2 linked regions of the Cryptosporangium arvum DSM 44712 genome follow. The protein of the gene in region 1 interacts with the protein of each later gene in a pairwise test. Links are inferred from orthologs where the notes say so. Each region holds a gene or a part of one and is shown on either strand. Other genes may lie near its edges.

What was found.
Region 2: the proteins of CRYAR_RS11505 (region 1) and CRYAR_RS28720 interact in binary tests that used the Escherichia coli proteins (3 or more experiments, as listed by UniProt). The link is inferred for Cryptosporangium arvum DSM 44712 from one-to-one orthologs.

Annotation. Positions count from the first base shown.
Region 1 is NZ_KK073874.1:2,459,405-2,466,664, reverse strand. Bases 2,914-5,763 are described here. They hold CRYAR_RS11505 ((2,3-dihydroxybenzoyl)adenylate synthase), read right to left. Parts: upstream 5,227-5,763; coding sequence 3,601-5,226; downstream 2,914-3,600. Other genes in these bases: CRYAR_RS11500 (FAD-dependent monooxygenase), read left to right, coding at 5,329-5,763; CRYAR_RS11510 (alpha/beta hydrolase), read left to right, coding at 2,914-3,445. Outside these bases: CRYAR_RS11530 (fumarylacetoacetate hydrolase family protein), read right to left, coding at 1-190; CRYAR_RS11525 (hypothetical protein), read right to left, coding at 285-1,526; CRYAR_RS11520 (SigE family RNA polymerase sigma factor), read right to left, coding at 1,519-2,043; CRYAR_RS11515 (MerR family transcriptional regulator), read right to left, coding at 2,108-2,485; more of CRYAR_RS11510, read left to right, coding at 2,522-2,913; more of CRYAR_RS11500, read left to right, coding at 5,764-6,867; CRYAR_RS11495 (MaoC/PaaZ C-terminal domain-containing protein), read left to right, coding at 6,888-7,260. UniProt on the Escherichia coli protein: Involved in the biosynthesis of the siderophore enterobactin (enterochelin), which is a macrocyclic trimeric lactone of N-(2,3-dihydroxybenzoyl)-serine.
Region 2 is NZ_KK073874.1:6,263,100-6,270,508, forward strand. The notes cover bases 2,990-5,988. They hold CRYAR_RS28720 (2,3-dihydro-2,3-dihydroxybenzoate dehydrogenase), read right to left. Parts: upstream 4,857-5,988; coding sequence 4,122-4,856; downstream 2,990-4,121. Other genes in these bases: CRYAR_RS49190 (helix-turn-helix transcriptional regulator), read left to right, coding at 2,990-3,502; CRYAR_RS28715 (isochorismatase family protein), read right to left, coding at 3,475-4,113; CRYAR_RS28725 (FAD-dependent monooxygenase), read right to left, coding at 4,853-5,815; CRYAR_RS28730 (phenylacetate--CoA ligase family protein), read right to left, coding at 5,815-5,988. Outside these bases: CRYAR_RS28695 (glycoside hydrolase family 16 protein), read right to left, coding at 1-648; CRYAR_RS43790 (tetratricopeptide repeat protein), read right to left, coding at 641-1,513; CRYAR_RS49185 (hypothetical protein), read right to left, coding at 1,533-1,688; more of CRYAR_RS49190, read left to right, coding at 2,384-2,989; more of CRYAR_RS28730, read right to left, coding at 5,989-7,053; CRYAR_RS28735 (amidohydrolase family protein), read right to left, coding at 7,050-7,409. UniProt on the Escherichia coli protein: Involved in the biosynthesis of the siderophore enterobactin (enterochelin), which is a macrocyclic trimeric lactone of N-(2,3-dihydroxybenzoyl)-serine.

The sequences.
Region 1 (7,260 bases):
CGGCCAGCGCCGTGGCCGGATCCGGGCTCTCGGTGAGCTCCCGGACGGTCGGGAACGCGCCGGTGACGTCGACCAGCTCCCCGCCGCGGACGGCCACGACGGACGGACCGAGGCCCGGCCGCCACACCCGCCCGACCAGCGTGGCCGCGTCGGCGTCGGCGGGCAGTGCGGCCGTGGGAGGCCAGTTCATCGTTACCTCCGGTGAATGACGGCGGCGGGCGGCTCGGCCGCGATCGTCGTGACAATCATCCCGCGCCGGTCCAGCACCGCGTTCGGGGGCCGGGCTACCGCATCTTCCCCACCTGGAGGACGCGCAGCGAGGTCGGCCGCCCGGGCGCGGTCACCGTCCAGACGTAGAACGGGTTGGTGCTGGTCGCGCCGCTGAGCTGGGCGGTCTCCCACTGCTCCGACCGGGCCGCCGGGGGCAGCGTCAGATATTTGCGCGCGACCAGGTCGTACATCGACCCGCCGTTGGCGGCGAAGGTGCCCACCACGAAGCGGTCGGCGACGATCCGGTAGGTGCTCCGGCCGGCGGCGAGCGCGAGCTTGCGCACGTCGGAACCGTCGTGCCTGCCGACGAGGACGACGTTCTGTTCGCGCCCGACGCACCACGACCTCGAGCAGCTCATCGACTCCCAGTTCAGCGGGGTGGTCAGCCGTTCGCCGGTGACGGCGTTCCAGATCGTCGAGTTGTTCATGACCGCGGTCGACCCGAACCACGGCCACTGCAGGTACCGGTAGTCGTGGGAGCCGGGGATGAGAGCCGGCGCGGAACTGCCGTCGAGCGGCACCCAAAGCACGCCGACGTTGCCGCGTCCGGTCACGCCGGGATACGGGTCGATCAGCACGACGTCGTCGACGACCGTCAGGCGGAGCTCGGTCGGCCGGACGTTCGTGATCGGCTCCAGCGTCGTGACGCGGGCCGCCGCGCCCCCGTCGACCGGGGCCCGCCAGATCTCCGCTCGTCCGCCCGCCGCCAGGACCGCCCAGACGATCCATTTCTCGGCGCCGGCGTTCGCCGGTTCGCCGATCGCGAAGTACGACTGACCGGCCGGGCTGATCGCTCGCTTCGCGCCGGTCGTGGCGTCCAGGGACACGATCGGGCTCTCCGGGCCCGCGGTCAGCACCCGGCCGCCGGGCAGGAACCGGGCGATCGGGGGCGTGCCGGACACCTCGCCCCACGCCGTGGGCCAGACCTGGTCGATCGCCGCGCCGTCGGGGTAGTCGGCGCGCTCCACCACCGGAGCCGCCGGCCCGAGGAAGGCCAGCGCCCGGGCGTCGGCCACGGTGGTCGGTGGGTGCTGATCACGGATCGTCCGTACCGCGGTGATCGCGGTCGCGAGCACCACCACCACGGCGAACGCGGCCGCGACGACGATCAGCCGGCTGCGCCCGCTCGATCGCCGGGACGTGCGCTGGTGGTAGCGGCGGGTCAGCGCGGCGGCCAGGTCCGGCGCGGGTTCGGGGGCGGCCTCGGCGGCCCGGTCCAGCGACCGGGCGAGGGCGGCCTCGACGGTCTCAGCCACGATTCCTCCTCGGGCCGGTGGGGACGGTTTCTTCGGTCAGCTGCTCGCGCAGGGTGCGCAGACCGCGCATCGCCTGGGTGCGGACGGTGACCCTGCTGATGCCGAGCAACTCGGCTATCCGGTCGTCGTCCAGGCCTTCGTAGTAGCGCAGGACGAGCACGGCACGCTGCCGCCGGCCGAGCGTCCGTAAGGCCGGCCAGAGGCCGGTGTCGTCCTCGACCCGGCGCAGACCCGGGTCGATCACCGCGGTGTCCGGGACCCGTTCGCTGACGTGTTCGCGGCGCAGCCGGCGCCACCAGCTGATGTGGAGCCGGTACATCGTGGTGCGGACGTAGGCGTCGGGATGCTCCTGGCCGCGGCCGTGTTCCCAGGCGTCCCGGAGGCGCAGCAGCGCTTCCTGCACCAGGTCGGCGGCGGTGTGGGGATCCCCGGCCAGCAGGAAGCCGTACCGCAGGAGCGCCCGGCTGCGTTGGTTGACGAAGGCTTCGAACGCTTCGTCGTCGGCCGCGCGGCCCATCGGCACCGTCCCCGTTCCCCGTGAGTTCACAACCGGGACGCACGGGAGCCGACGAACTGTTGCACTACGTCATCCGGGATTTGAACTCCGGACACTCCACCAGGGGCGCGTGGGTACAGGTGGCGGCGTGGCGCAGGCTGTCGCGCATCCGGGTCAGCCGGTCGATGTCCTGTTCGAGCTCGCGCGCCTTCTCGGCCATCCGTGCGCGCAACTCGTCGTCGCCGGGCGTCGCGACGAGGAAGCGACCGATCTGGGCCAGCGTGAAACCGGCCGCGCGGGCACAGCCGATGAACGTGATCCGGTCGAGCACACCGGGATCGAACGTGCGACGCAGCCCGTTGCGCCCGCTCGACTCGATCAGCCCTTGCCGCTCGTAGAACCGCAGCGCCGACGCGGTCAGCCCGGTGCTCGCGGCGACTTCGGCGATATCCATTTTGGTCATTGACTTGAAGCGTAGTTCAAGTCAGAGGGTGGGGGCATGCCCTTGCACCCACAGGTTCAGGATCATCTCGATCGGCTCGCCGGTATCGGGTTCGCCGGTCTGCACACCGTGACACCGGAGCAGGCGCGGGCCGGTGCGCGTCGCTTGGCGTCGACACTCCCGGCGGAGCCCGTCGCCGACGTCAGCGACCGGGTGACGGCGGACGGCACCCCGGTGCGGATCTACCGCCCGGCCGGTCCGGGCCCGCTCCCGGTCGTGGTGTTCTTCCACGGCGGCGGTTACGTGCTCGGCGACCTCGACTCCCACGACGGCCTCGCCCGCGCCCTGACCACCGGGTCCGGCTGCGTCGTCGTGTCGGTCGACTATCCCCTCGCACCCGAGCACCGGTTCCCGGCCGCGATCGAGGCGGGCTTCGCCGCGACCCGGTGGGTCGCCACCAACGCCCGCGAACTCGACGTCGACCCGGCCCGGCTCGCGGTGGCCGGCGACAGCGCGGGCGGCAACCTCGCCGCGGTGGTGACGCTGAAGGCCCGGGGTGTGCTGCCCATCGCGTTCCAGCTGCTGATCTATCCGGATCTGGACTTCCGGCGCACGAACTACTCGATCACCCGGTTCGCCGGGAAGTACGGCAACGTCAGCCGGGAGGCTCAGTCGTGGTTCATGGATCATTATCTGCGCGGGGAGGAGGACAAGCTCGATCCGCTAGTGTCGCCGGTGTTGGAGGAGGATCTTCGCGGGTTGCCGCCGGCGTTCATCCTCACGGCGGAGTACGACGCGCTCCGGGACGAGGGTGAGCTGTACGGCGAGCGGTTGGCCGCGGCCGGGGTGCCGGTGCGGGTTTCGCGCTACGACGGCATGATCCATGAATTTCTCCGGCATCCGTTCGACGATTCAGCCGCGGCCCTCGCCGAGGTGTCCGCGGCGGTGCGAGCGGGGTTGTCCGGTGCCGTTGCTCGGTGAGTTGGGTGGTCGCGGTTCGTTCTGTCGGGCGGGCCTGGTCTGGCTCTCGAACGGGCCGGCCATTGCTCGCGGGCCGGCCGTCGCTCTCGGGCCGGCCGTCGCTCTCGGGCCGGCCGTAGCTCTCGGGCCGGCCGTAGCTCTGGGGCCGGGCCGGGCTAGCTCTCGAGTAGTTTCGCCGCGATCTGGCGGTGGAGGAGTTTCTTGTCGAGCTTGCCCACCGCCGTTTTCGGCAGTGCCGGAACCCATTCGAGCCGCTCGGGCCACTTGAACTTCGCCACACCGAGGGCGGCGAGGTGCTCCTGCAGATCCGGCAGCGTCAGCCGGCCCTCGGTGGGCACCAAGTAGGCGCAGGCCCGCTCACCGAGACGCTCGTCGGGCATCGCGACGATCGCCGCTTCCCGGATCCCCGGGTGCCGCAACAGCAGCACCTCCACCTCCTCGGCGCTGATCTTCTCTCCACCCCGGTTGATGACGTCCTTGATCCGTCCCTCCACCGACAGGGCACGTTCACGACCGAACGTCCGCACGGCGACTAGATCCCCGGTGCGGTAGAAACCGTCGGAGGTGAATGCGACCTTGTTGACGTCAGGTGCGTCGAAGTAACCGCGCAGCGTGTACGGCCCTCGGCAGGCGAGTTCACCCACCTCACCGTCGGGAACCTCGTCCTCGGAGGAGGGGTCGAGCACCCGGAACTCGTCGAGGGGCGAGATCGGCGTGCCGACCGTGGTGAGGCGGGCCTCGCGCGGGGCCTCGGCACTGCTGAGCGCGAAGAACCCCTCCCCCATGCCGAACAGCTGACCGGCCCACAGCCCGTGTGCTTCGAGGGCTTCGAACAGCGGCAGCGGCACCTTCGCACCGGAGAGCACGACGCGCCGCAAGCTCGGCACGAGCCGTGGGAAGACCGGGTGGCCGACCGCGCCGTAGTGGCCGTGGCCGAACAGGACGTCGGTGACCCCTTCGGCGGCCAGCATCGGCAGCGCCTGGTCGAGCGCCGGCGAGGTCAGCAGGGTGCAGCCGCCCACGCTGTGCGGTGCGTGGACCCCGCACACAATGCCCGCGTTGTGGATGACGGGGATGAGGTGACCGTTGCGGGTGGTTTCGTCCCACCCGGACGCCTCCGCGTAGGCCCGTGCGTTGTACCAGTACTCGGCGTGCAGACGCGGGATGATCTTCGGGACGCCGGTGGTGCCGCCGGAGAGCTGGAAGACCGCGACGTCGTCGGGGTGGATCTCGGCCTGGATCCGGTCGACCGCCGCTCGGGCGGCCGCGGGGTCCGAGCGGTCGATGAGGTCTTCGAGGCGGTTGGGCCCGTCCGCCGCGCCGATCGTCAGCGGCACGCCGATGCGCTGCCGCCGCGCGAACTCCACCAGGTCGAACCGGCCGCCCGCCTCGACCAGGTGCGCCACCGCGCCCGTCTTCCGGTTGACGCCGGAGATCTCGTGCTCGCGATGAGCCGGAAGCGAGCAGATCGGCACCAGACCGGCCTTGAGCAAGCCGTACCAAGCCACGACGGACATCAGCCGGTTGCCGATCTGCAGCACGACCCGGCCGCCCGGCCGCAGGCCCAGCTCGGCGAGACCGAGCGCCAGCCGATCGGCCCGCTCGTCGAGTTCGCGATACGAGAGCCGGCCGTCGGGGGCCACGACGGCCTCCCGATCGGGAACGCGGTCCGCGACGGCCCGGAACTCCGCGGCGAGCGACCGTGTGCCCCACGCGCCCGCGGCTCGATAGCGCGCGCCGACCTCGGCGGGGTATCGAACCAGCTCATCGGTGCTGCTCATGGTCCCCAACTTAGCGTTGTCGAACGCTGATGTCAAAAGATTGACGCAAACGTCGAACGGACTTACAGTGATGTCGGATCAGTCGTCCGACAAGGAGTCGCCGTGAACCTGCGATCCGTCGCCGTACTCGGCGGAGGCCCCGGCGGTCTGTACGTCGCCAGGCTCCTGAAGCTGAGCCGTCCGGGGTGTTCGGTCGAGGTCTACGAGCAGAGTCCCCCCGGCCAGACGTTCGGCTTCGGCGTCGGGCTCGCGACCCGTACGCAGCGCAACCTCGACGCCGCCGACCCGGCCAGCTTCGCCGAGATCGTCGACAACGCCTGGGCGCACGACATGGCGATGGCCGTCGGCGACCGGAAAGTGACGCTGCCGGTCGGCAACCTGATCGCGATCGGCCGGTCCACCCTGCTCGACATCCTCCGGCGGCACGCCGAGGCGGCCGGCGTGCGGATCCACTCCGGGGCCCGCGTGTCGGCCGCCGATCTCGACGCCGACCTCGTCATCGCCGCCGACGGCGTCAACAGCGCGACCCGCACGGCCGGGTTCGGTCCGGAGATCTCCACCCACCGCGGTCTGTACCTGTGGGCCGGCACCGACTTCGCGCTGCCCAGCGCCGTGTTCCGGCCGGTCACCACCGAGTTCGGCACGTTCGTCGCGCACGCCTACCCCTACCGGGCCGACCGCAGCACGTTCCTGGTCGAGACCGACGAAGACACCTGGCGCCGCGCCGGCTTCGACGTCTCCACCGAGCAGACGGCGCTCGACGCCAGCGACGAGCACTCTCTCGGCTACCTCGCGAAGGCGTTCCACGACGAGTTGCAGGGCCATCCGCTCATCGGCAACCGCACCCGCTGGCTGCGGTTCCGCACGGTCACGTGCGCCCGTTGGCACGACGGCAACGTCGTCCTCCTCGGCGACGCGGTGCACACCGCGCACTATTCGATCGGGTCCGGCACGAAGCTCGCGATGGAAGACGGCATCGCGCTGGTCCGCGCGCTCGACGAGGCCGACGACCTCCCGGTCGCGCTGCGGCAGTTCGAGCAGGAGCGCCGGCCCGCCGTCGAGCACCTGCAGGCCACCGCGCACCGCAGCATGCGCTGGTGGGAGTCCTTTCCCGACCGGCTCGACCTACCGGTCGAGGAGTTGCTGATCGCCTACATGACGCGCGCCGGGAAGGTCACGCTCGACCGGTTCGGCGCACTCGCCCCCGACGTCGTGCGAGCCGGGTTGGCGCAGTACGCCGGTTGCGACCCCGCCGACGTCCCCGACTCCGATCGAGCCCCGTGGGTACTGAGCCGCCACCCGAGGGCCCGCTCCACAGCCATACCCACCACCGCAGGCGTGCCCACCACCGCCGACGCGGCCGGCAGCGCACCGGACAACGCTCCGCTGCACGTGGGATGTGCCGATGCGTGGGGCCCGGCCGCCGAGGCGTTGTTCGCGCGCGTCCGAGGCTCCTCGGGACCGGTCGTGCTGGTCGCCGATGATGACCGGGAGGCGGTCCTCACGCTGTTCGACGTGGGAGAACGTGTCCGCCGGGAGACTGCTAGCGTCGTGGTTGCTCGGGTCAACCGGCGCTGGTCCGAGTTCGCGGCCGCGGCGCTCGTGAGCGGGCGCGTTGACCGGGTCGACTTGATCGACTGATTCGAGGCGGAGGAGGCGGGGTGGCGCTGCTCCGGGCCGAGGACCTCGTGGTCGGGCTCGAGATCGATCTCGGGAGCTACACCGTCACGGCGGACGAGATCGTGGAGTTCGCCCGGCAGTGGGATCCGCAGAGCTTCCACGTCGACCCGTCCGCCGCAGCCGAGAGCTATTTCGGCGAGGTGATCGCGAGCGGGTTGCACACGCTCGGGGTGTTGCAGCGCCTCGCGGTGCTCGGTGCCTACCAGCATTGGGACGTCATCGCCGGGCGGCGGATCCGCTCGATCGAACTGACCGCTCCGGTGACCGACGGTTCGACGTTGACCGGCTCGTTGGTGGTCGAAGAGGTCACCCCTCGCGGTCCGGAGCGAGCCCTGGTGGCTGTCCGCGGCCGGC
Region 2 (7,409 bases), 3.8 Mb from region 1 along the record:
CTGCATCGGGTAGTCGGGCGGGTCCGGGCACTCCCGGACGGGCTCGCCGTCGACGAGGAACGTCGCTCGGGTGGGGGTCCAGTCGACGGCGTAGGTGTGGAACTCGGAGACGTCGATCGGGAGGCGGGGGGCGGCGAAGTCCTCGCGGGTGTGCGGGTCGCGGAACGCGTGCAGCCCCATGCCGACCTCGGCCGAGACGCCGGGCTCGACCGCCTTGCCGAACACCTCGGCGACGCAGATCTCGGCGCAGTGCGCGGGGTCGTCCTCGAAACCCACCATCCACCACGCCGCCATCGAGCGGGGGGTGAGCACCATCCGGGCCCGCATCTCCAGGTAGCCGTGGTGCGGCAAACTTCCCCGGAACAGCGGCTGCGCCTCGCGGACGCGGAGCCCGGGGCGGTAGGGCTGCTGGCCGACGGTGCTCCCGGCCGGTCCGGAGAAGTTGCCCGACTGCACCGCGGACACCCGGAGCGGGGGCTCGTGGTCGCCGTCGCACCACACTGCCTGCTCCGGCGGCACGGACAGCCGCAGACACGAGTCACGCACCTCGTACGTGGCGCGGGTGGCCGCTCGGGAGCTCCAGGCCGGCAGGTAGTGCGGCAGCCAGGTGCCGGTGTCGAGCGTGGTGCCGTCGAACTCGTCAGACACCGGAGGCCTCCCGGAGAGTCCGCAGGTGGTGCTCGGCCTGCGGGTCTCCGGCGTCGACCGCCCGCTGGTACCAGCGTTCGGCCTCGGCGCGTTCGCCGCGCTCCGAGTGGAGCACCGCGAGGTTGTTCATCGCGCCCGAGAACCCGGCGCGGGCCGCTCGGCGCAGCCACCTCTCGCCGGCCCGCTCGTCGCCCGCGGCCAGCGCGAGCTGGGCCAGCGACCCCATCGCGTACGCGTTGTCGTGCCGGGCCGCCTGCTCCAGCCAGTGGAGGCCCTCCGGGTCGCGCTCGTCGTGGAGGAGCAGGCCGAGCAGGTACATCGACTCGGCGTGCCCGGCCTCGGCGGCCCGCCGCCACCACGGCCGGGCGTCGCCGGGACGACCGGCGTCGTCGAGCAGGGCACCGAGCCCGCACCAGGCGTCCGGGGTGGCGGACGCGTCGGCGCGGGCCTCGGCCGCGGTGACGACCGCGTCGGCCTGCTCGGTGTCGCCCCGGTCGCGGTACAGGCGGCGCAGCGCGAGCGCCGCGGTCAGGTCACCGGCCTCGGCGGCCGCGCGCAGCCCGGGCTCGGCCCGCGCCCGGAGCTCGGTCGCCTTCGCGAGCTGCCCCCGCCTGGTGTGCACGGCGGCGAGGTTCAGCGCCGCCTCGGGCACGCCGGCGTCGGCGGCCCGACGCAGCCACTGGAGGCCTTCGATGGTCTTCCCGGCGCGGATCCGCTGCTTGCCGAGCTCGTTGCAGGCGGGGCCGTGACCGGCCACGGCGGCCTGCTCGAACAGCGACACCGACGGCAGCTCGTGCCCGAGCAGATCGAGCCGCCGCCCCTCCCGGTACAGCTCGTCCGGACTCCGACGCCGCCAGCGAAACATGCGCCAAGTATGCCGTCGGCTACTCGAGGCCGGGGTAGGACGCGTGTACGTCGCCGCCGAAGAGCTGCCAGTAGAACGCGTTCATCGTCGCGGCGGCGGGCGCGCGCCGGGCGAGGATCGAGGCGACGACCGGAGGCAGGTCGCCGGGAAGGTGCCCGGCCGCGCACCGCCGCACGGTGACCGTCCAGATGGAGCAGTTCGCGGTCGCGCAGGAACGCCGCGGTTTCGATCAACTGCCGCTCGACGACCTCCGCCTTCCCGACCGGGTCCTCGCGGAGCCATTCGGACAACGCCATCGGGAGGTGCTCGAAGAACAGGACGAGGCTCCACGAGGCGTCCGCGAGGGCCTCCAGACGAGTGCGCGCGGCCGGCGAGCCGCCGAGGCGGGCCACCGCCGCGTCCACGTCCGCGAACTCCGGCGCCACCGGCGCGCGGCCCGGCAGGACCCGCCAGCCGTGGAGCACCGGGAAGGCGCGGGTCCGGCCGGTGCGGACCGCGTCGGTGACGACCTGGTTCGCCGCCAGCTCGCGCCACGCACCGAACCCGGGGCTGCCGATGCCGTACTGGCAGAACGTCGGGAGGCCGAACAGGTTCCCGGTGTCGCCGGGGCGCGCCCGCTCCCGGTCGGTCAACGGGATCCGTTTGGCGAACACCCGGACGCCGTCGAGCCGGAGCGTCGTCGAGGAGAGCGACGAGTTCCGCATCGCTGTACCCGATCTCCACGGAGCCGAGCATGGTAAGACGCTTCGCCGCCGCTGTCCACCCGAGCCCGACCGCCGTTCAGGGGCACCGGCCGACGCACACTGTCCCGGGGGAACACGTGGGGAAACGGAGGGGGATCCCGTGCTGGGGGAACGGTGTGCGGAGACGGTGCTGATCGGACGGGACCGGGAGCTGGGGGCGCTCCGGTCGCTGCTGGAGCGCACGGCGGCCGGTCGGCTGACGCTGGCGGTCGTGGAGGGCGCGCCGGGCGCCGGCAAGACACGGCTGCTGCAGGAGTTCGTCCGGATCGCGCGGCGGCGTGGGGCGTCGACCGCGCGGGAGACCGACTGGATCGACGGCAGCGGCATGTGGCGGATCGTCGCGTCCGGACGCGGCGACGGGCCGTCCGGACCGGGGGTGGGGACCGGGCCGCGGCTGCTCACCTGTGAGCATCCGCAGTGGATCCACCCGCGGGTCTGGCCCGAGCTGGAGGCGATCGCGCGTACGGTCCCGCTCCTGGTGGTGCTGACGCGACGCACCGGGGCGAGCGGGCCCGAGCTCGCCGACCCGCACCGGCTGGTGCTCGGGCCGCTGTCGGGGCCGGCGGTGAGCGCGTTGCTCGGGACGCTCGTCGGCGCGGTTCCGGACGCCGAGTTGCGTTCGCTCGCGGAGGTGGCCGGCGGCAACCCGCAGGCGCTCGAGGACCTGGTGACCGGCCTCCGCGAGGAAGCTCTGCTGGGGCTGCCCGCCCCGGCCCGGCTGCCCGCCAGGACCCGCGCACGGCTCGACGCGACGCTCGCGGGTCTGTCGCCGACGGCACGGCACCTGGTGCAGGTGGCGTCGACCCTCGGAGTGCGGTTCGACGTGCGCGAGCTGGCCGGTCGGCTGCACCGCAGCGCCGCGTCGCTGGTGCCTGCCGTGCACGAGGCGATCACGTCGGGGCTGGTGGTGGGCGTCGAGGACGCGCTGCGGTTCCGGCACGAACTGGTGCGGGCGGCGGCCGAGGAGTCGCTGCCCCGCCCGGTGCGCCGCGCCCTCCGGGACGAACGCGCACCGGCTCGCCGGGCCGACCCGGCGACGGGTCGAGGCTGGGACGGACTGAGCGAACCCGAGCGGCGGGTCGCGGCGCTCGCGGGCTGCGGGCTGACGAATCAGCAGATCGCGCGGCGGATCGAGCGGTCCCCGCACACCGTGAACTTCCACCTGCGCCAGGTCTTCCGGAAGCTCGGCGTCGCCTCGCGGACCGAACTCGCCCACACCTACGCCGCCAGCGCGCTCAGCACCTGATCGGTGGTCGGCGTCACCGCGCAGCGGCGGGCGGCGTACCACAGCGCCCATCGGTGTTCCTCGGCGCTGAAGTCGGCGACGGCGTCGGCCACGAGGAACGGCTGGACGTCGTACGCGTAGGCGTCGGCCGCGGTGAGCAGGCAACCGATGTGGGCGAACACGCCGCAGACGATCAGCTGGTCACGCCCGGCGGCGGCCAGGTCGGCCGCGAGCGTCGTCCGGTGGAACGCACTGTAGCGGTGCTTGATCAGCACCGCGTCGCCCGGCGCGGGCGCCACGGTCGGCTCGATCGCGCGGTCCCCGGCGTCGTCGGCCATGCCTGCGCCCCACACGTCGTGCAGCAGCCCGCGGTCGGTGCGGGACATGCGGCCGGGCTGGGCGCTGTGCACGACCGGTATCCCGCGGGCGGCCGCGGCGTCCTTGAGCCGCCGGACGTTCGCCAGCAGCTCGACCGTCGGCGAGCGGCCGGGTGGGAGGAACCCGAGGAAGTAGCCCTGCATGTCGTGCACGAGCAGCACCGCTCGCGCCGGGTCGGGCCGCCAGCCGGCCGGGCCGGCGCTCAGCTCGGCCGCGGTCGGCATCGGGTACGGATCGATCGCCGGGATCGGCACGGGACCTCCTAGGCGCGGAGCGCGGCTCCGCCGTCGACGTACAGGTCGTGCATCGTGATGTGGCGGGCCCGGTCGGAGGCGAGAAAGACCACCGCGTCGGCGACGTCCGACGCCTCCGCGAGCCGTCCGAGCGGAATGCCGACGCGGTGCCGGTCCGGCGCGCCGCGCAGCGTGGCCTCGCGGTCGGCCGGGCCGGTCCACATGTCACGCAGCATCGGTGTGTCGGTCGAGCCCGGGGCCACCACGTTGCACCGGATCCCGAACTCGGCGAGCTCGAGCCCGAGGCAGCGCGTGAAGTGGGCCGCAGCCGCTTTGGAGGCCGCGTAGGCCGCCATCCCGCTGCGGGGCACGCCGGCGGCGTTGGAGGCGACGGTGACGATCGCGCCGCGGCGGCGGGGCACCATCCGCCGGGCGACGGCCCGGCTGACCCGGAACACTCCCCCGGCGTTGACGTCGAACACCCGGGCCCACTCGTCGTCGCCCAGGTCCACCGCCGGGCCGGTCGCGAGCACGCCGGCCACGTTCACCAGCACGTCGATCGCCCCGACCCGCGCCTCGATCCGGTCCACCGCCCGGTCGACGGCGGCGGGGTCCCGGACGTCGAGGGTCACCGCCGCCGGGGCCTGCAGGTCGGCCGGTACGACCCGGCACCCTTCGGCGGTCAACGCGGTCACCACCGCCGCCCCGATCCCGCCCGCGGCCCCGGTGACCAGCGCCACCGTGCCCTCCAGCCCGGTGCTCACCGGTCACCCCCGGCGGCCAGCCGCTGGTCCCGGGCGCGCTGCTCCGGACCGTCCGGGAGGTGGTTGTCGATGCCCGCACGCCGCACCGCCTCGGCCAGGGCGGTCGCGCGAGGAGTGCGCTCCGCGTCGTAGCGGGCCAGCGCGGCGTCGATCGACGGTGCCGCCGCCAGGCACGAGGCCAGCGCGTCGGCGTCGAGCAGCGCCTGGGACGCGCCCTGGGCCAGGTAGGGCAGCATCGGGTGGGCGGCGTCCCCGACCAGCGCCACCCGTCCCGCGACCCGGCGGGGCAGCGGCGCCCGGTCGCACAGCTCGTGCCGCACCGGCGCCCGGCCCCGGGCCAGCAGTTCCCGGACGTCGGCGTGCCAGGCGTCGAACGAGGACCCGACGGCCACGACGTTGAGCACGCCGGGCGCGATCGGGTAGCTGACGCAGTGCTGACCGGGCCCCAGCCAGACGCGGACCCGCGGCGGATCGGGCCACGGGGCCCGCACCAGCACGCGCCGGGCGAACACGCCGGACGTCCGTACCTCGTCCGCCGCCACCGCCCGACGCACCACCGACCGCAACCCGTCGGCCCCGACGACCAGGTCGGCCGGGACGCTGCGGCCACTCGACAGGTGGACCGCGTCGGACACCCCCACGCAGCGCGCGCGGCGCACCGGGACACCGGCTCCCAGCGCGCGATGCAGATCCGCGCGGCGCATCGCGGCGTACGGTGCCTCGAGCGGCGTCCGGGCGATCAGCGCGCCGGAGTCCCAGCGGCGCAGCTCCCGGAACGCCGGCCGCACCGCGAACGACAGGTCGACGCCCCACCGCTCCAGCAGCCGCACCGCGGCCGGCCCGAGCTGGAGGCCGTACCCGGACGGCGGGGAGCCCTGCTCCAGCACGACGCACGGCACGCCGAGCGCGCGGGCCGTGGCCAGCCCGGCGATTCCTCCACCCACCACGACGATCCTCATCAGTAGTACCGCAGGGCGGTGTCCCAGTCCTCGCCCGGACCGAACAGCGACCGTGGTTTCAGCACGTCCGACCACGCGGTCAGCCGGGCGACCGGCACCAGGCCGCCCGGCGGGACCGCGGTCACCCGGACGTCGCCGATCGCGGCGGTCAGGTCCGCGCAGGCGGCCGCCCGGTACCGGTCGGCGACCTCGATCTGCAGTTCCAGCCGCTCCCCGGTCCGCGCGCGCCAGAACAGCACGCCGTACTCGGCCGGCAGCGAGAACACGTGGTCGTCCAGCTCGGCTTCGGTCAGTGCGCCGGAACGACCGAGCACCCGGACGTCGGGCAGCCACCAGCCGCACGCGCAGTCGCGGTAGGACACCTCGACCTCGTCCTCGATCGCGTAGCGCAGCAACGGCATCGCCTCCCGGTAGAGCGGCGTGACGACGAGCCGACCCCGCCCGGCCGGGGTGATCTCCCCGGTGACCGGGTCGTGGACCTCGCACACCACCCGGTCGGCCCACAGGTGCAGCCGTCCTTCCGGGCAGGCCCCGGCCAGGCTCCCGGCTTCGGTCGCGCCGTACTCCTCGACGACCGGCACCCCCCACAGCTCCTCGATCCGGGCCCGGCGGGCCCGGCCGAGCCGGTCACCGCCGACGAACAACGCACGCAGCGCGGGGAAATCGTGGGCCGGCGAGTACCCGGCCAGCCGCGCGGCCGCCGCCCAGAGCAGCGTCTCGGTCGCCAGCGACCAGGTGACCGTCACGTCGAGGTCGTGCAGCACCCGCACCAGCCGGGCGTAGGGCATCGCCAGCGACCGGTTGTCGGCCGGCACCACGGTCGCGCCGGCGCGGCGGGCGGCCGCGTGCGCCAGGTGCCCGGTGATCATCAGCGCGTACGGCGTCCGCACCAGGAACGTGTCGTCGGCGCGGAGGCCCACGTGCTTGCGCGCGTAGCGGCTCGCGAGGTCGTCCCAGTCGGCGTCGGTGTAGTACGACGCGGTGGGCGAACCGGTGCTGCCGCTGGACTCGTGATAGGTCGCCAGTGCGGCGCGCTCGACCGCCAGCAGGCCGAACGGGTAGGCGTCGCGGAGGTCGGCTTTGGTCGTGAGCGGCGCGTCGGCGAGCGTCGGCGGCACGCCCCGGGCGGCGTAGAACGGCGACTTCGACGCGGACGTGAGCACCGCGTCCAGCCGCGGGCGCTGGAGCCGGGCCAGCTCCTCGAACGAGGACCAGTCCCCGAGTGCGGGCAGGGTCATGACTCCCCCAGTAAGCGGCGGGCGTTGGTGTCGGTGACCGCGCGGTAGGTCGGGCGGTCGAGGTCGAGGGCCGCGAGTTTGACCAGCTCGACGCGGGGATCCTGGAGCGGGTACTCGGTACCGAACAGCACCCGGCCGGGCCCGAGGCGGGCCAGCGCCAGGCGCGCGACGGCGGTGAACGCGCCGGAGAGTTCGGCGGCGACGTTCGGGTGCGGCGCGAGGACCGCGAGGCCGCGCGCGTCGAGGCCGGTGGAGCCGCAGTGGCCGAACACGAAGTCGACGCGCGGGAAGGCGCGGGCCAGTGCGGCCAGGTCCGCCGCCCGGGTACCGGGGCGGCCCAGGCACACCGTGTAGAC